Regions from separate parts of the Stenotrophomonas sp. YJH_SMC_16 genome, predicted to be linked through region 1. Evidence: riboswitches for the same ligand, from Rfam matches in the RefSeq annotation. Region 1 holds a riboswitch; the other holds the start of a gene.
The links. A riboswitch is a leader RNA that binds a small molecule or an ion and turns the genes downstream of it on or off. The one in region 1 is predicted to bind thiamine pyrophosphate.
Positions count from the first base shown of each region.

Region 1 (9,534 bases):
CGGGAGGCGGTCGACGAAACCAAAATAATTAAAGGTGTGTCCCGATGAACAAGAATTCGCTGCTTGCCCTGGGTCTTCTGGCTGCCCTGCCGTTCGCTGCATCGGCAACCGATGGCCTGTCGTACAACTACGTTGAAGGCGGCTACGTGAACACCGATGCCAAGGGCGGCGACGCCGATGGCTGGAAGGTGAAGGGTTCCGTTGCGGTGCACCCGAACTTCCACGTCTTTGGCGACTACAGCGCCCAGGAAACCGACAAGTTCAAGAATGACGTCGACCAGTGGCGCCTGGGTGTCGGCTACAACTACGGCATCGCACCGAACACCGATCTGGTGGCCCGTGTTGCGTACCAGAAGTACGACGAGAAGCGCGGCCTGGACTTCAACGGCTACTCCACTGAAGTGGGCGTGCGCACCGCGTTCAACCCGTACGTGGAAGGCTACGTGATGGCCGGCTACGAAGATTTCAGCAAGAAGCACGGTTACAACCCGGACGGCGAGTTCTACGGCCGTGTCGGCGCCACCGCCAAGTTCAACCAGAACTGGGGCCTGAGCGGCGAAGTGAAGCTGGCCAAGGCTGGCGACCGCGAGTGGTTCGTGGGCCCGCGCTTCACCTGGTAACAAACGCCTGTCGTTAGTGCGTGTTGTGCTGGCGTGTGACTCTCTCTCTCTCCCACACGCCAACCGAAGCCCGGCCTCGCGCCGGGCTTCACTTTTATGGGCCCTGTAGCGCGACAATGCGGCATGGGCGACTCTTCCCCCCTCGCAGGTACTGGCACGGCCTACCAGGAGCATCCGGCGCCTGCGCCGCTGCGCGGCCACTTTGGTCAGCTGTGGCAGAGCCAGCTTCCTGACGATGCCGATGGGCACATCACCGTACTGCCCGATGGTTGCGTGGATATCCTCTGGCGCGACGGTGCGTTGTTCGTGGTCGGCCCGGACCGCGTGGCCGCGCACCCGGCGCTGGCACCCGGTGCGCAGGTGCTGGGGGCACGCTTCCGTCCCGGCCAGGCATTGGCCGCGCTGGGCCTGCCCCTGGCCGAGATCATCGGCCAGGCCGTGCCACTGGCCGATCTGAAGGGCGCGTGGGCGAGCAAGGCGGCGGCCTCCATTGGTGACACCGCGCCTGCACAGCGCCTGCAGCGGATGGCGCACTGCCTGCAACAGCATATGGGTGCGTCCGCGCTCGATACCCCGGCGCAGCGTGCACATGCCCTGTTCCAGGCGCTCGCCATTGGTGACGCCACGCTGGATACGCTGGCGGCACGCCTGAGCCTGAGTCCGCGCAGCCTGCGGCGCTTCAGCCAGTCGCAGTTCGGCTACGGCACCAAGACGCTGGAGCGGATCCTGCGCCTGCAACGTTTTCTTCGCCACAGCCGCGCGCTGCCGCAGCACTCGCTGGCGATGCTGGCCGCCGAGGCCGGCTATGCCGACCAGGCCCATCTCAGTCGCGAGGCGCGTGAGCTGGGTGGCATGACCGCACGCGAACTGCGTCTGGAGTGGGGCCAATGATGGCCGTTTCGTTCAAGACCGCGATGCCACGTTGATTGAAGCTGGGGCTCCCACCACGGAGCCACGCCATGAGCCACGTCGCACCCCACGATGCCGAATGCCGCATCGACAACATTGAATTCAACGTCGCCGACATCGCCCGCAGCAAGCGCTTCTATGGCGAGGTGTTCGGTTGGCAGTTCACCGACTACGGGCCGGCCTATACCGAGTTCGACGATGGCCGCCTGAAAGGCGGCTTCGTGGCCGACGCGCCGGTGCGTGCCCACGGCGGGCCGCTGGTGATCCTCTACTGCGCGGACCTGGCCGATGCACAGCAGCGTGTGACTGCCGCTGGGGGCGAGGTGGTGCAGGCGGTGTTCGCGTTCCCCGGTGGCCGCCGCTTCCAGTTCCGCGATCTGGATGGCTACGAGTTGGCGGTCTGGAGTGATGTGGATTGAGGTCTTCGTACCTTCGCTGGTGGACGGAACGAGAACCGCTCCGTCCCCGGTCAGGTGGTTCCGCTATGATCGCCCGCACATCGCCACGCGATGCGCCCGCCTCAAGCCAGCAGGAACCGCCGTGAACTCCCAGCCCGCACCGATCACCGCCCTCAACCACACGCTCGACAACGAGCCGCAGCAGATCACTGCGCCACTGACCCATTCGGCGGCGTTCCTGGTGCTGAAGGTGAAGGACGACGAGGCGTCGATCGCGAAGGCACGCGAGGTCCTGGCCAGCACCGATGACCTGATCAAGAACACCGCCATCCGCGAGATCGAGCGCACCTTCACCTGCAACGTGGCCATTGGTCACCGCGTGTGGAAGCCGCTGGTGGGCACCACGCCGCCGCGTGAGCTGCAGCCGTTCCGCGAGATCAAGGGCGCGACCCACACCGCCGTGTCCACGCCCGGCGACCTGCTGTATCACATCCGCGCACGCACCATGGACCTGATCGTGGCGTTCGAGCGCAACCTGCTGATGGCCTTCGGCGATGCGGTGGAGACGGTCGATGACGTGGCCGGCTTCCGTTATTTCGATGGCCGCGATCTGCTCGATTTCGTCGATGGCACCGCCAATCCGGAAGGGCTGTCGCTGCCGGAAGCCACCATCGTGGGCGAAGAAGATCCCGAACATGCCGGTGGCAGCTATGTGGTGGTGCAGAAGTACCTGCACAACCTTGATGCCTGGCGCGCACAGAAGACCGAGGCGCAGGAAGCGATCATCGGCCGCACCAAGCACGACAACATCGAGCTGGATGATGCGCCGGCGGATGCGCAGAAGTCGCACAAGACCCTGTGCACCATTGAAGACGCCGACGGCGAGCACGAGATCCTGCGCGACAACATGCCGTTCGCCAACCCGGGCCGTGGCGAGTACGGCACCTATTTCATTGGTTACACCCGCCGCCTGTGGGTGATCGAGAAGATGCTCGAGCGCATGTTCATCGGCAATCCCGCGCCGCTGCACGACCGCATCCTCGATTTCTCCACCGCCACCACCGGCGTGACCTTCTTCGCGCCCTCGCGCAAAGTGCTGGCCGATCTGGGCGATTGATCGCGCCGGGCAGCGGCGACCGCCATCTGCCTGTCATCTACCGCCCCGACCATCTGCTGTTGGATGCGAGTGCAGGAGCAGGTGATGGCCATGGCAAGGAACACAACCGGCGCACGCCGCTGGTGGCGGCCGCTGGCCGCGTTGTTCGGTGCGCTGGCACTGGGGTGCGCCGCGGTGTCCGCGCAGGAAGCTCCTGCACACTGGATGGCCTATGCCGCCGCCGTGGGGGGCCAACTGCAGCAGCGCCTGCAGCAGGAGCAGGACCCGCAGGCGCAGCGCGTGCTGGAATGGCTGCAGGCACATCCGGACGCACCGACGCCGCTGCCGGTGAGCGTGTGGATCGCGGCGGATGGCCGCATCTCGAAGCTGGAATTTGACAGCCTGGGCGATGCCCAGGTTGATGCAGACCTGCGCGCGACCCTGCAGGCAGCGCCGCTGCAGGCGGCGCCACCGGCCGACATGCGCCAGCCGCTGCGGCTGGGGCTGGTGCTGGAGCCGAAGTAGATTCACGCCATGCGTGGATATGCCTGGTAGATGCCGACTTTGGTCGGCAGGCACGCCAACCAAGGTTGGCGACTACCGGTGGCCCCCAGCCACGCATGGCGTGGCTCTACTGCGTTGCCACCTGCGGTTCACGCGCGGCCGCGCTCCATGCGCGCAGGCCGAACACGGCCAGGCCGAGGAAGAACACGTACAGCGCGGCGGTCACGTGCAGCGACTTGAACAGGTACGCACCCACATAGACCACGTCCACCGCGATCCACACCCACCAGCAGGCCACGTGGCGGCGTGCCTGCCACCACTGGCCGACCAGGCTCAGCGCGGTCAGCATCGCGTCCAGCCAGGGCAGTGCGGCATCGGTGAAGGTATGCATGGCCGCACCCAGCGCCACGCCACCACACAGGCCGATGGCCAGGTCGCGCAGCAGCTTGCCGCGCGCCAGCGGCACGATGCGGATGCTGCCCTCATCGGCGGCATGCTGCCGCCAGTTGAGCCAGCCGTAGACCAGGAAGCCACCGAAGGCGACCTGCAGCAGGGTGTCCGAGTACAGCTTGGCCTCGGCGAATACCAGCCCGTACAGCGTCACCGACAGCAGGCCCACCGGCCACGCCACCAGCCGGCGCCGGGCCATCAGCCAGACGCCAAGGATGCTGCACAGTGCGGCGGTCCACTCGAGCATCACGCCGCTCACAGCGCGAACGTCACCGACAGGCGGGCCTGTCGCGGTGCGCCGGGGAACAGGTAGTAGTCACCGCCGCTGCTGCCGGTATCGCGCCAGTAGAAGCGGTTGAACACGTTGTCCACCGACAGGTTCCAGGTCACCGCACGCTCGTGCAGGCGATGCTGGAAGCGCAGACCAGCGTCGAACACCGAGTAGTCCGGTGCGCGCACGCCGCCGTCGGCACGTGCGACGTTGGCACCGGCATAACGCCAGCCGCCAGTGACATCCAGGCCCTGCACGAACGGCAGCGCATAGGCCACATGCACGCTGGCCCGCACCTTCGGCACATTCACCAGCTGATGGCCTTCATAAGCCGGCGTGCCGGTGTCGCGCGCACGCGCCTGCAGCACGCTGGCACTGGCCACGATCTGCAATGCATCGGTCAGCTGGCCGTTGGCGGTCAGCTCCAGGCCGGTGTGGGTCTGGGTGCCTTCCTCGACGAAGGTGTAGCCCACGTCGCTGTTGTCCGGCCTGGCGTACTGGTACGGCTGCGAAATGCGGAACACGGCCGCACCCAGGGTCAACGCCTCGACCGGTACGTACTTCACGCCCACTTCCAGCTGGCGCGACTGCACCGACGGCAGGAAGGTGTCGGCATTGCTGGTCCAGAACGGCGCTTCCTGGCCCAGCGAAATGCCGCGCACGTAACTGGCATAGGCGTTGAGCTGGTCGGTGGCCTTCCACACCAGCGCGGTCTGCGGCAGGAAGCGCGACAGGCGGCTGTGGCGCTGCGGGGTGCCGCGCTTGTCGTAGGCGCGCTCGTCGAGGCGCACGAAGCGGCCACCGGCCAGCCACTGCCAGTCGTCACCGAAGCTGATCCGGTCCAGCGCGAAGAAGGCGGTCTGGCGGCTGTCCAGGCGACGTGCGGACGGGCCGGGCATCTTCGGCGACGGCTCGAACACCGGCACCGGTGCCTCGTGGATGTTGGTGGTGCCGACGTACTCGTTGACGCTGGGGCGCTTGTCCACGGTGCGGCGGAAGTAGTCGGCACCGAGGGTCAGCTCATGGCCGACGCTGCCGGTCTCGAAACGGCCGCGCAGCTCGGTACGGGCCTGCTGGTTGCGGCGGGTGTCGCCCGGGCTGCGGTAGTCGTAGACGTCGTAGTCGCCATTGGGCGCGAAGTAGTTGCCCGGCACGGTGCCATCGGCGCATTGCGTGGCGTAGTAGCAGCCGTAGGCGAAGGCGACGTTGTCGTCGATCACCGACCGGCTGTGGCCGACCGACACGCGCGACTGCCAAGCGTCATTGAAGTCGTAGGTGTGCAGTGCGGTGATGTTGGTGCTGGCGATATCCACCGGGCGCTGCCACGGCTGGTAGCCGAGCAGGTGCTCGCGGTCGACGCCGCGCGGCAGGTCACGCGCGCCCAGCAGCTGGTAGCCGGACACCGAACGCTGCGAGCTGGTCTGGTAGTTGGCATCCACTTCCAGCTTGCCGCGTTCGCCGATCAGCCAGTCGGCCGCCAGCGAGTAGAAATTGCGGCGGCCATCGGCGTGCTCGACATAGGAATTGCTGGAATCCCACGCGGCATTCAGGCGCAGGCCGAAGCGCGGGGTGATCCAGTGGCCGACATCGACGGCGACGTAGCGCGAGCCTTCCGAATCGGTACCGAGCGTGGCGGTGCGCACTTCGGCCGGGCGCTTGCCGATGTAGTTGATGATGCCGCCGGGCGCCATCACGCCTGCGGCCAGGCCGGCTTCACCCTTGAGGATCTCCACCGACTGCACGTTCTCCAGCGCCAGGCGCTGTTCGCCGGCGATGGACAGGCCGTTGAAGCGGTAGCCGGTGGCGGCGTCCAGCGCGAAGCCACGGATGGCGATGTTCTGGTAGTAGCCCACCGGCGCATACGCATCACCCAGCGAGGCATCGTTGCTGGCCAGCTCGGACAGCGAACGCACCTGGCGGCGATCGAGGTAGTCGCGCTCGAGCACGTTCACCGAGGCCGGCGTGTCCTTCCAGCTGCCGCCACCGAAGGCGTTCACGCGTGAGGTATCGGCCTTCGGTTTGCCGGCCTGCACGCGCACCGCTGCCAGTTCGGTCGGCGAGCGTTCGGCGCCGGTGGCAGCCACATCAGGGGACGCCTCGGCCTCGCGGGCATGCAGCGGCAGCGCGGCGCAGAGGGCGAGGGAGAGCAGGGTGGGGCGCAGGCAGCGGTTCATTCGATTCGTCTTCGGACAACAAGGGAGACGAAGCGACGGCGCGCAGGTGCACCGGCCCATGACGGGGGTGTGGCTGCGGCTCAAAGCTCCCTACGCCGGTGCAAACCGGATCAGGTTCCAAGGGACTCTCTCAGCCTGGCAGATCCAGGCACCCCCGCTTCAGGTGACCATTTCACTACAAATGGTACGGATTTGCGAGCCGGCGCCCTTCAGGCTGCCGCGTGCAGGGCCTGCAGCAGTGCCTGTCCCGGCGCGCTGTGGAACCACGCCGGGTGCCCCAGCATGAAGGGCTGCCACGCCACGTCGGCATTCGCGGTCGAGCCGGTGACACCTTCGAAGTACTCCACTTCGGACAGTGCGAAGTCGAAATGGACCATCGGCAGCAGGTCGGCCAGCAGGTGCACGCGTGCCGCCGACAGCGGCAGTACCTGGCGGTAGCCGTCGAGCAGGGCCAGCGCGATATCGATGCGCACCGCCTCCATGCCGCGCTCCAGCTCCAGCCACGCCACCGCGTTGCGCTCGATCGCGGTGGCGAGGTCGAACAGTGCGCTGGTGGGCGAGGCCAGGCCGAAATCCAGCACGGTGCTGATCTGCCCATCGCGCCACAGCAGGTTGGAAACATGCCAGTCGTTGTGGGCCCACAGCCGCGGCTCGTCGCGCAGGCGCCTGGCCAGGCCGGCATGCCACGGCAACACGTCACGCTGCAGCTGCGCTTCCCACGGAATGCGCGCGAGATAGCGGGCCAGCCCGGGGCGCTCGTGCAGCCCTGCCTTGACGGCCGCGATCGGATCGTCGGCGCGGATCAGATCGTCGCGCGCGACCAGCACATGCGTGCTGCGCTGGGGCGCGTGGTAGCTGGCTGCGGCACGGTGCAGCTGTGCGAGTGCGCGTCCGGCTTCACGGGCCTGCGCGATATCGGTCAGCAGCGACCACGACACCGCGTCGCGATACAGGTCCTCACCGACGCCAACCGCATGCAGCTCGAAGGTCCATTCGCCATGCTCGACGGCAGTGTGGCCATCGGTGGCCGGCAGCACCTGTACTACCGGCACGCCGGCGGCGGCGAGATGGGCGATGAAGTGGTGTTCTTCTTCCAGGCAGGCCGCACTGCGCACGCTGTGGTGGTGGCGCTTGATGAACAGCGCGCCGTCCACGCCGTCGACGATGGCGGCGGCCGACAGCGGTCGGGGGCTGTGCCAGCGCGGTTGGCTGTGCTCGCCCAGCTGCGGGTAACGCCGGCGCAGCCACGCGATGTCCGCCGCGCTGATCGGTGGCCAGTCGGCAGCGACCTCGTCGTTGTTGAGGCCCTGCACGCGGTGGGAAGAAGAATTCATGCCGCAGCCCCGGTGGGGAAAGTCACATCCAAGGCTGCGCATTCAACGCCATGCACGCGGCCAACGCAAACGGGCGGGTCATCGACCCGCCCGTCCGTGCATCAGCTGCGGTGATGCTGCCGCGCTTCTTACCAGCCGCGATGGCGGCCGCGGTCGTGGTAGTAGCGGTTGTCGTAGTAGCGCTCGCGCTGCCAGCGACGATCGTTGCCACGGTCGTAGTAGCCGCTGCGGTAGTAGCCACGGTCGTAACGGCGATCGTAACGGTCGTCGTAACGGCGATTGTCGTAGTAACGACGGTCGCGGCGGTCGGAGGTCGTCAGGTTGCCGATCGCCCCGCCGGCCACGGCGCCGCCCACGGTGGCGGCAGGATCGCCGTTGGAGAGCAGGTTGCCGGCCACGCCACCGACCACGGCGCCGACCAGGGTGCGCTTGTCCTTCCTCGACATCGCGCTGGCATCGCTGACCACGGCCACACCGGCCACCAGTGCCAGAGCCATCGCCAGACCACGGAAGCTGAGTGCGGAAGTACTGAGCATGTAAGTTCTCCTGTGAGGTGCATGCCACGCTGGGCAGGGAGGGCGCGGGGCGCCCCGGCTGCCGTGGTGTCCACGCTGGCGTTCCAACGTTGCCGGAACATTGCCTGGTCCACCGTGCGGCTTGCGCATTCATCTAGCGGCAGGTGGCATGAAGCGAGGCTGAAAGCGGCCTCGGCCGCTCAGCTGGCAGAAAGGGAAAAGGCCACGCGGACGTGGCCCTCCCTTCTCTCCCAAGGCGCTGCGGGCTTAGATGCCCATCGCCTTCTGTGCCTGCCGGGCCTGCTCCTGCTGGGCATCCTGCTGCTGGTGCAGCACGTTGGGCGCACCCTGCACGGCACCACTGCTGAGCGCAAGGCTCTGCTCGCTGGCGGCACGGGTATCCACCGCCACGCGGCTGGCGGCGGGGTCACCGATCGTGCCCTGCACGGCAAACAGGCGCTCACCGTTCGGGCTCGGCACCACCGTGTCGATGCGCTGCAGGCCGGCGGCATGCGCCTCCTTGGTCAGGGCCGCAGCGGCGCTTTCCAGCGCGTGGCGATCCTTGAAGGTGCCTGCCGGCATCAGTTCCAGACCCTTGCTGGCCTGGATGAACAATGGATTGCGCGGGTGCCGCTCGTCGTTCAGCAACGGCCGTTCGCGGGCGTCCTTGATCGCCTCCAGGGTCTTCGCCCCGACAATGCCGTCGGCCACCAGGCCGTTGTCTTTCTGCAGCTGGCGCACCGCCGCGTCGGTGTTGCGGCCGAAGCGGCCATCCTCGACCAGCGGCTTGCCGTCGGCACCGACGTAGCCGAGGTGGCCCAGCTGCTCCTGCACCCTGCGCACGCCCTCGCTGTGCGCACCCTGCTTGTACAGTTCGGCGTGCGGGGTGGCAGCGGCCTTGTGCTCGGCCGCAGGCTTGCCCTGTGTCTGCTCGTGCGACTGGGTGCGGTTTTCCAGCAGGTCGCGCGCCTTGGACAGCGGATCGGAGGCGTACAGCTTCCAGTTCGGGTGCTCCTTCACCTGCTTGAGGTAGTCCTCGACCGGCATGGTGTGCACGCCCTTGCTGCCGGTGGACTGGCTGATCAGCAGCTTGTCGGTGTTGGGGTCGCGCACCACCATCACAATGTGGTCGATGCCGTTCCAGTGCTCATGGCGGGTCTTGGCCGTATCCAGGCCGATGATCATGCCTTCCTTCAGCGCATCGGGCTTCAGGATCGCGTCGCGGTCCAGCAGCACGCCGGACTGGTCGAACGCCTTGCGCAC
Region 1 covers NZ_JCAFRH010000007.1:52,720-62,253, forward strand. Annotated here, with positions in the region: gene AC5P6E_RS15945 (OmpO family porin) at 45-620, shown strand; gene AC5P6E_RS15950 (helix-turn-helix transcriptional regulator) at 744-1,511, shown strand; gene AC5P6E_RS15955 (VOC family protein) at 1,580-1,948, shown strand; gene AC5P6E_RS15960 (Dyp-type peroxidase) at 2,070-3,044, shown strand; gene AC5P6E_RS15965 (hypothetical protein) at 3,129-3,548, shown strand; gene pnuC (nicotinamide riboside transporter PnuC) at 3,655-4,224, opposite strand; gene AC5P6E_RS15975 (TonB-dependent receptor) at 4,233-6,422, opposite strand; TPP riboswitch at 6,493-6,588, opposite strand; gene AC5P6E_RS15980 (phosphotransferase enzyme family protein) at 6,632-7,756, opposite strand; gene AC5P6E_RS15985 (glycine zipper 2TM domain-containing protein) at 7,885-8,292, opposite strand; gene AC5P6E_RS15990 (peptidoglycan-binding protein) at 8,539-9,534, opposite strand, start outside.

Region 2 (9,534 bases), on a different contig from region 1:
GGCCTTCATCACCAAGGGCGGCAAGCCGTACGCCAGCTTCGGCGTGATGGGCGGCGCGATGCAGCCGCAGGGCCACGCGCAGATCGTGATGAACCTGGTGGACTTCGGCATGAACCTGCAGGAAGCCGGCGATGCGCCGCGCATCCAGCATGAAGGCTCAACCGAACCGACCGGGCAGGCCACGGCGATGACCGACGGTGGTGAAGTGAATCTGGAAACCGGCTTCCCGTATGAAACGGTGCGCGCGCTGATGCGCAAGGGGCATCGCATCGTGTTCGCCGACGGCCCGTATGGTGGGTATCAGGCGATCATGCGTGATCCCGAGACCGGGGTCTATTACGGCGCGTCGGAGAGCCGCAAGGATGGGCAGGCGGCGGGGTATTGAGGTTTTCCGTCCACCGGGCTGAGCCCCCTCTGCGGTGGTGGTTCGTGGAAGCGGGATCATGTGATTGGGCCGGGCGGGTGGGCTGTTCGGGGGACGCCGTGAATCCGTCCCTGGAGGCTTGGCAGCCGCTTGCTCGTGTGCGCTGTCCTGCGCACACGGCAAGACCGGGGTTGGGCGTCCTGCCCATGCGGCTCACGCCCCCAGCCAACCCACCCGCCCGGCCCCTGACAGTTTCCTGCGGCCGCCACCGCAGGAAGAGAAAGAAGAAGATCAAGAGCAAAGGCAACAGCAACAGCCGCGCGCTGTGGGTTGGGGTCGGATCCGTTTTCCGAAGGAAAACGGATCCGACCCCTTCTTGTTTTCCGATACACCTGATCCACGCGTGGCGTGGATCTACTGCCGTCACCGGGAAATTGTCGGAGGCGGGGAGGGGGCAGATGGCGGGACCGTCCACGGCATGGATGCCGTGGCCGAGCCTACAAGGACGTACTTGCGGCGTGTCCCGCCATCTGCCCCCTCCCCGCCAAACCAGCAGAAATCCAGAGCCGCTTTTGAAGTTGCTGTTGCCGTTGCTTGAGAAAAGCGGTGCAGCCGCAGGCTGCAAACCCCCCTCAATCCTGATCGTGCGCGCGCGCTGCTTCCGCCTGGGTCTCCTCCTGCGCCGCCATCTCGCGTGCGATCCACGCATCGATCATGTGCCGCTGGCGCTGCGCCTGCCGCCGCTCACGCGTGTACTCCTGGTCCAGCACCCGGTACAGCGACACCATCACAAGAAGCATCAGCAGCGCGAACGGCAGCGCTGCGATGGTGATCATGCCCTGCAGCGCCTCCAGCCCGCCTGCCAACAGCAAGGAACCCGCCACCAGCGCAATGCCGACACCCCACGCCACTTTGTGCTTGCGCAATGGCTCGCCAGCGTCGTCCGTGGACATGCTGGCCAGTACCAGTACCGCAGAATCAGCCGAGGTCACGAAGAAGATCATCAGCAGCACCAACGCGATGCTCGACAGAAGAAGAGGCAACGGAAGGCTGTCGAACATGGTGAACAGCACTGTCTCGTAGCCGTTGCCCAGCGCCTGCAGGAGGTCGGCATGGCCGAAGATCTGCATCCAGATGGCGGTGCCGCCGAACACCGAGAACCAGAAGAAACCCAGCAGCGTCGGTGCCAGCACCACGCCGATCACGAACTCCCGAACACTGCGCCCGCGCGAGATGCGCGCGATGAACGAACCGACGAACGGTGCCCAGGAAATCCACCAGGCCCAGTAGAAGATCGTCCAGTCCGCGACCCAGGTGCTGGACGAGAACGGTGACATGCGCAGGCTCATCGTCACCAGCTGGTTGAGATAGGAGCCCAGCGTGGTGGTGAACGTGTTGAAGATCGCGCCAGTCGGGCCGAGTACCAGCACCAGCGCCAGCAGCAGCGCCGCCAGTGCAAGGTTGAAGTTGGACAGCCATTTCATGCCGCGGCCGACGCCGCTGAGCGTGGACGCCATGTACAGAACGAAGGCCACCGCAATGATGGTCAGCTGCAGCGGCACGCCCGCCTGCACGCCGAACACGCGTTCCACGCCGGCTGCGATCTGCACCGTGCCGAAGCCGAGAGCTGTAGCCACGCCAATCGCAGTGGCGACGACTGCGGAGATGTTGACCACATGCCCGATCCAGCCACGATGGTGACGGCCGATGATCGGTTGCAACATATCGCTGATCTGGCCACGGCCGTTGCGGTTGAACTGGAACCAGGCCATTGCCAGGCCGATCAACGCATAGATGGCCCACGGGTGCAGGCCCCAATGGAAGAACACGTAGCGCATGGCAGCACGCGCAGCATCCATGCTTTCAGGTGCCAGCCCTTCCGGTGGTTTGCTGAAATGCGAAATGGGCTCGGCGGCGCCCCAGAACACCAGGCCGATGCCCATGCCGGCGGCGAACAGCATCGACATCCAGCTGGCCCGCGAGAATTCCGGTTCGGCGTCTTCGCCACCGATGCGCAGGTTGCCGAAGCGGCCGAAGGCCAGGTACGTCAGGAATACCAGGGCCAGGAACACGACCAGCAGGTAGAGCCAGCCGATGCCGCGGATGAGTTCGCCGAGGATGCTCTGCACCACGGTATTGAAGGGGCCGGGTGCAACACCGGCGAGCAGCACCAGCAGCAGAACCAGTGCAATGGAAACGCGAAACACCATGAAGGGGCTTTTCCGATCAAGGGATTGAGGGGAGCGAGCAGAGCTTGCTGCGAGGGGCCGGCGACATGCAGCACAGGCCGGGCAGGGGCCGCGAAGGCGGCGAGGAAACACCGGCCGCAGCGGCACGATGCGCGTGCACGTTACTGAATGCGATGTCACGGTTCTGTTAATACAGAAACAGCGGATCCACGCCGTGCGTGGATGGAACAGCCAGGAGCTGCGGTGCGTTCTATGGTCTAATGCGCACCAAGAAGCGGGGGTACCGCGGCCATGTGGCCACGGTTGAGACAGTCCCTTGGAACCTGATCCGGCTCATACCGGCGTAGGGAAGCTTTGCAGTGCAGCCATGCCCGGACTCCGCCCTAGGACCGTCCGGGAGCGGCAGCAGTGCGCCGCCGCTTCGTCCCTGACCTTCCTGGACGATGCCCGATGAACGCACAGCTCTCCGCCCTGCAGCAACAGGCCCAGCAACTCTCCGAATCCGTGACCCGGCCCATCCCCGGCTCGCGCAAGATCCACGTGCCCGGCTCACGTCCGGATCTGCAGGTGCCGATGCGCGAGATCGCGTTGACCCGCACGCCGACGCTGTTCGGCGGCGAAGAGAACGCACCGGTCACGGTCTACGACACGTCCGGTCCGTACACCGATCCGGAGGTGCGCATCGATCTGTCGGCCGGTTTGCCGGAACTGCGCCGCGGCTGGGTGGAAGAGCGCGGTGATACCGAGCAGCTCGAAGGACTGAGTTCTTCGTTCGGCCGCGATCGCGAGCAGGACCCGAAGCTCGATGCGGTGCGATTTCCCGCGCGCAGCCTGCCGCGCCGTGCGCGTGCAGGTGCCAACGTCACCCAGATGCACTACGCGCGCCGTGGCATCATCACGCCGGAGATGGAGTTCGTCGCCATCCGCGAGAACCAGCGCCTGGACGCGATCCGCGATGCCGGCCTGCTGCAGCAGCACCCCGGCGAGGCATTTGGTGCCTCGATCCAGAAGATCATCACACCGGAGTTCGTGCGCGATGAGATCGCACGCGGCCGCGCGGTGTTGCCCAACAACATCAACCACCCGGAAAGCGAGCCGATGATCATCGGCCGCAACTTCCTGACCAAGATCAACGCCAACATCGGCAACAGCGCGGTGTCCTCGGGCATTGCCGAGGAAGTGGAGAAACTGGTGTGGGCGATCCGCTGGGGCGGTGACACGGTGATGGACCTGTCCACCGGCAAGCACATCCATGAGACCCGCGAGTGGATCATCCGCAACTCGCCGGTGGCGATCGGTACCGTGCCGATCTACCAGGCGCTGGAGAAGGTCGACGGCCGTGCCGAAGCACTTACCTGGGAAATCTTCCGTGACACGCTGATCGAGCAGGCCGAGCAGGGCGTGGACTACTTCACCATCCACGCTGGCGTGCTGCTGCGCTACGTGCCACTCACCGCCAAGCGCGTGACCGGCATTGTCAGCCGTGGTGGCTCGATCATGGCCAAGTGGTGCCTGGCGCACCACAAGGAGAATTTCCTCTACACGCATTTCGAAGACATCTGCGAGATCATGAAGGCCTATGACGTGACCTTCTCGCTGGGTGACGGCCTGCGCCCGGGCTGCATCGCCGATGCCAACGACGCCGCGCAGTTCGGTGAGCTGGAAACGCTGGGTGAGCTGACGAAGATCGCCTGGAAGCATGATGTGCAGACCATGATCGAAGGCCCCGGCCATGTGCCGATGCAGCTGATCAAGGAGAACATGGACAAGCAGCTGCGCGAGTGCGGCGAGGCGCCGTTCTATACGCTGGGCCCGCTGACCACCGACATCGCGCCGGGCTACGACCACATCACCAGCGCGATCGGTGCGGCGATGATCGGCTGGTTTGGTACCGCCATGCTCTGCTACGTGACGCCGAAGGAACACCTCGGCCTGCCCAATCGCCAGGACGTGCGTGACGGCATCATGGCCTATCGCATCGCCGCGCATGCGGCCGACCTGGCCAAGGGCCATCCGGGCGCGCAGGTGCGCGACAACGCGCTGAGCAAGGCGCGCTTCGAGTTCCGCTGGGAAGACCAGTTCCATCTTGGCCTGGATCCGGAGAAGGCCAAGGAATTCCATGACGAGACGCTGCCGAAGGATGCGCACAAGCTGGCGCACTTCTGCTCGATGTGCGGTCCGCACTTCTGTTCGATGAAGATCACTCAGGACGTGCGCGACTACGCCGAGGCCGGCATGAAGGAGAAGTCGGCGGAGTTCCGCGCGGCCGGTGCCGAGGTCTACCGCCAGGGGTGATGCGGAAGCGGGGGTGCCGGCCAGCGGCCGGCACTACCGCTCATCACACCGCTCCCGGCTATCCTCGGCCCACCACCCTGGGGAAAGGACGCCATGCCCGTTGCCATCACCACCCGCTGGCTGGCCATTGCCCGCCGTCATCCTTCGGCCTGGCTGCTGGGGGCCCAGTTGATCGCCGTGCTGCTATACCCCGCGCTGGATGACACCGCTGCGGGCCGCGCGGCGCTGGGCATGTTCGGCATGGCGGTACTGGGCCTGGCGCTGTGGGTGGTCCAGCGCAGCCCGCTGGGCACTTGGCTGGCGCTGCTGCTGGCCATTCCTTCGGTGGTGTTCTCGCTGGCCGGTGCATTGCTGGATCGCAGTGCGCTGCTGACCACCGCGCAGCTGCTGGAAAGCCTGCTGTACTTCTATACGGCCGGTGCACTCATCGCCTACATGCTCCAGGACCATAAAGTCACCCGCGATGAACTGTTCGCGGCAGGTGCGACATTCACGTTGCTGGCCTGGGCCTTCGCGTTTGCTTTCGCCGTGTGCCAGCAGTGGTATCCGGGCAGTTTCCAGGGCACCGGTGGTGGTGCACAGCGCACCTGGATGGAACTGCTTTATCTGAGCTTCAGTTTGCTCTCGGGTGTCGGCCTGAGCGACGTCGTGCCACTGCATCCGCAGGCGCGTGCATTGGTCATGCTGGAGCAGTTTTCAGGCGTGATGTACGTGGCTTTGGTGGTTTCGCGACTGGTCGGATTGACCATGCTGCGGCGCATGTGAAAATGAACGCCAGATAAAAATTCCGCGCCCCGCAGGGCGCGAATGGTGCAGCAAATTATGTGAATGCGTCGGCGAGAGAGAGCCTGGATGTCGACCACGCGATAGGCGAGGTAACCCGCATAGGCTAGTATTCGCCCGCTTCATTGTTTTTGCGGTATGCGCCGATGCTTTGTGCGGAGTCTGGCTTTTTGCTGTTCCCAGGACGGGAGGGTATCGAAGGCAAACGCTGCCCCGGACCTGTCTCTACTGTGTAGCGGAAAATGAACAGCAGTGAAAACCAGCCCCCCGGATTCGATCGGATCCGGATCGGAGAGTGCACTGTCACTCTGTCCTCGCGAGAAGTCGAGGTCGTCGGTGCGCGTCGCCCGCGTCGGCTGACGCCGAAGGCGCTGGGCGTGCTGCGTGTACTGCTGCGCCAGCCAGGGCGTGTTGTCACCCGCGATGAACTGTTCGCGGAAGTCTGGCCGGACACGCTGCCGACCAATGATGTGCTTACCCAGGCCGTCACCCAGCTGCGCAAGGCGTTCAGCAACGACGACGACAACGGCCAGGCCTATATCGAGACCATCGCCAAGACCGGCTATCGCCTGCTGGTGCCGGTGCAGGTACTGGACGATGTCGAGCCGGCGCCGTCCGCAGGAGCCGATGACGAAATCGCGGACCTGCAACCGGTGATGGTCATCGCCGAGGAGAGGCCGGCACACGTGCAGGCATCGCGCCGCCGCTGGCGCCACGTCCGCCGGCGCGTGCTGCTGGTGCTGGGCGTGCTGATGCTGGCCACGGTGGTGGTGCTGGCCGCGCTGCTGCTGCGGCGGGCACCGGCCAGCAGTTCAGCGGTGGATGCGGCCGTGGAGAACGGCACGCGCGTGATCGGCAGCCCGCAGCGCCCCTATCGGTTGATCACTGCAACCAGCGGTTTTGAAACCTATCCCACGCTTTCACCCGATGGTTCGTTGGTGGCCTATGAAGGCGCCAACGAAGACGGGCAAGGGGGTGGGGCGATCAAGGTGCAGACCTCCGGCAACGCGCCAGCGCGGCAGCTGCTGGCTCCGCCGGCCGGCTCGGTTGACCGCTTCCCGAGCTGGTCGCCGGATGGACGCGAGATCGCCTTCGCGCGGTTCAGCAACAACGGCGGCTGCCAGGTGCTGATCGCCAGCGCGACCGGTGGTGCCCTGCGCCAGGCCACGCGGTGCGATGGCACCGAGCTGCTCAGTTTCGACTGGACGCCGGACGGCCGTGGCCTGGTGTTCGGCAGCATGGTGGGGCGCTATGCCCATCGGGGCATCCGCAAGCTCGATCTGGCCAGTGGCCAATGGGAGGCGCTGGACTACGGTGTTGCCGAGGATGACTTCGACTATGCGCCGCGCTACTCGCCTGATGGCAAGTGGCTGGTGTTCGTGCGCAATCCGCAGCTGGGCGACCTGTGGCGCATGCCGGCAGCGGGTGGCACGCCCGAGCAGCTGACCAGCGAGGCCGCTGAACTGCGTGGCTGGGCCTGGTTGCGTGATGGCCGGACGATCGTGTTTGGACGCCGTGTCGACAGTGAAGTGCGCCTGTACTACCTGGACGTCGAGAGCCGCACGCTGCGCGATGCCGGGCTCGACGACGCACAGTGGCCGGCCACTGCACGCCGCGCGGGCATGCTGGCCTTCGTCCATCGGCGCGCGCAGTTCGGCATCTTCAAGGTGCCGATGGAGGGCGGCTCGCCGCCGCAGCGCTTGTTTGCGTCCAGTGGCCGGGATGGGCAGCCGATGGCGGCGCCGGATGGACGCCAACTGGTGTTCACGTCCGATCGTTCAGGCAGCTTCGCGCTGTGGTGGGCGGACATGGAGCGCCCCGATTCGCTGCGGCCGATCGAAGGCTTGCGGCCCGAGGCACGTCAGGCACCGGACTGGTCGGCCGACAGCCGGCGGTTGCTGGTGGTGGGGCGCGACGAGCACGGACGCACGGTGGTCTATGAGATCGCCCCACGTGACGAACGCGTCCAGCCGTTGCCTGTCCCGTCGGAGCAGCCGCTGCAGGCACTGTACGGGGCACGCCCGGACCAGCTGCTGGTGGTCGAGCGCGATGACCAGCAACAGACCCGGCTGAGCCTGTTTGATCGAAGCGTGCAGCCCTGGCGCCGCCTGGCCAGCATCGACGGTGTTTCGCAGGCGCGGTTCGATCGCAGCAGCGGGCGTGTGCTGTTCACCCGCCTGGCCGCAGGAGGCCTGTGGTCGGTGGATGCGGCGTTGGCACCGGCAAGTGTGCAGCAGATCAGTGATGACCGGCCCAGCCGGTGGCGGTACCGGGCCTGGACCGTGGCCGGCAACAACGCGATCGGCTACCTCGGTACGTCCACCCGTTGTGGCACGACACTGGTGCTGATCCAGGCCGGGCGCGAGGAGCCGGAACGCTGCCTGGATGCGGAACGCCTCAGTGCCGGCAACGGGCTGAGTGCCGGCGCCGATGGGCACACGCTGTTCGTGGCAATGGCGGTCAGCGACGGTGCCGACATCGGCGTGATGCGCTTGCCCGAGCGCTCGCCGACGCTGCTTCCGGCGTTCTCCAAGTTGTTGTTGTTCAACGGAAATGGGCCTTCGTAATTTCTTCGTGGCGACCTCGCCGCGAATTCGTGGCGATCTCGTCTGACTTTCCTGACGTGGTGCCGCCTGATTTGGCAAAACGGAGGCCTGTACTAGGCAAACCGTGGTGCCCCCCCATGCGTCAACTCTCGCTGGCCGATCGCGGCCAAACCGTCTCTCTGGACCGGTCGCTCGACGATGCTGCGCCGACCTGCCTGGGCGTGGCCCGGCTCGGCAGCCTGCAGACCGCAGGCAGCAGCTTCACTGTGTGGATGCAGGTGCGCGGCAGCTCCTGGGTGGAAGCCAAGGAAGGACGCTTCCGCTTGCGCCAGGGCGAGTGGATCGCCTTCGAGAAAGAGTCGCGGCCGCTGGTGCAGGCAGGCCGCAACGGCTTGTGCGTTGGCCTGAACCTGACTGTCGAAGCGCTGCGCGTGCTGGCCGAGATGGCCGACTGCGGCCTGTACGCCGGGCGTGGCCGCATGAGCCGTGGCGATGCCCGCGTTGCGTTGCGCCTGTGGCGCGATGCGCTGGCCAGTGGTCAGCCGGCACAGGCACTGCGCCCGCTGCTGCTGCATCTGGCGGGCCTGCAGCGTGGGCTGGCCGACAACGTGCAGCGTTGCCCGGGTCGCTCGCGCAGCCGCAAGCGCCAGGTATTCGGCCGCATGCAGCGCGCCCGCCTGTACCTGGAAGGCAACAGCCACCGCGTGGTGCGCATCGGTGAACTGGCCGAGCTGACCAACTTCTCCAGCTGGTATCTCTCCAAGACCTTCCAGAGCCTGTACGAGGAAAGCCCGCAGTCGCTTTCAGCACGTTTGCGCCTGGAAAGGGCGGCCGACCTGCTGCGGGACACCGACATGATGGTTGGCGAGGTCGCTGCGGCCAGTGGCTTCGACAACTGCTGCAGCTTCGCGCGTGCGTTCCGCGCCCGCTACGGCCAGTCCGCATCGCGCTTCAGGGAAAACGGCGGCTTGCTGCCGCCACAATCTGCAAAGTCTCCGGTTGGCTCGCGCAAATACAGCGCTGCAACGCAATCGTAACGTGCTGGGGTGTTTTAACACGCTGCTAACACGTACCTTGGAGAGATAGATGAACGTTCGTAATCCCGCAGTGCGGCTGGGCCTTCTGCCGGCTGGCATTGCGTTGGCGCTGACGCCCGCCTTTGCTTCTGCGCAGGAAGCAAAGGATGCGACCACCCTGGATCGCATCGAAATCACGGGCTCGCGCATCCGCGGCGCCTCGATGGAGACCCAGCAGCCGGTCCTCACGCTGAGCCGTGAGAACCTGGAAAAGCAGGGCTACACCACCGTCGCCGATGTCCTGCAGAACCTGACCTCGGCAGGTTCGCCGGCCATTTCCC
Region 2 covers NZ_JCAFRH010000001.1:264,593-274,126, reverse strand. Annotated here, with positions in the region: gene ggt (gamma-glutamyltransferase) at 1-385, shown strand, start outside; gene AC5P6E_RS01200 (BCCT family transporter) at 997-2,574, opposite strand; TPP riboswitch at 2,820-2,921, shown strand; gene thiC (phosphomethylpyrimidine synthase ThiC) at 3,004-4,848, shown strand; gene AC5P6E_RS01190 (ion channel) at 4,942-5,613, shown strand; gene AC5P6E_RS01185 (winged helix-turn-helix domain-containing protein) at 5,874-8,198, shown strand; gene AC5P6E_RS01180 (helix-turn-helix transcriptional regulator) at 8,315-9,214, shown strand; gene AC5P6E_RS01175 (TonB-dependent receptor) at 9,264-9,534, shown strand, end outside.
Region 2: it holds a riboswitch for thiamine pyrophosphate, as region 1 does, so the genes downstream of both, thiC (phosphomethylpyrimidine synthase ThiC) here and AC5P6E_RS15975 (TonB-dependent receptor) in region 1, are expected to answer to the same signal.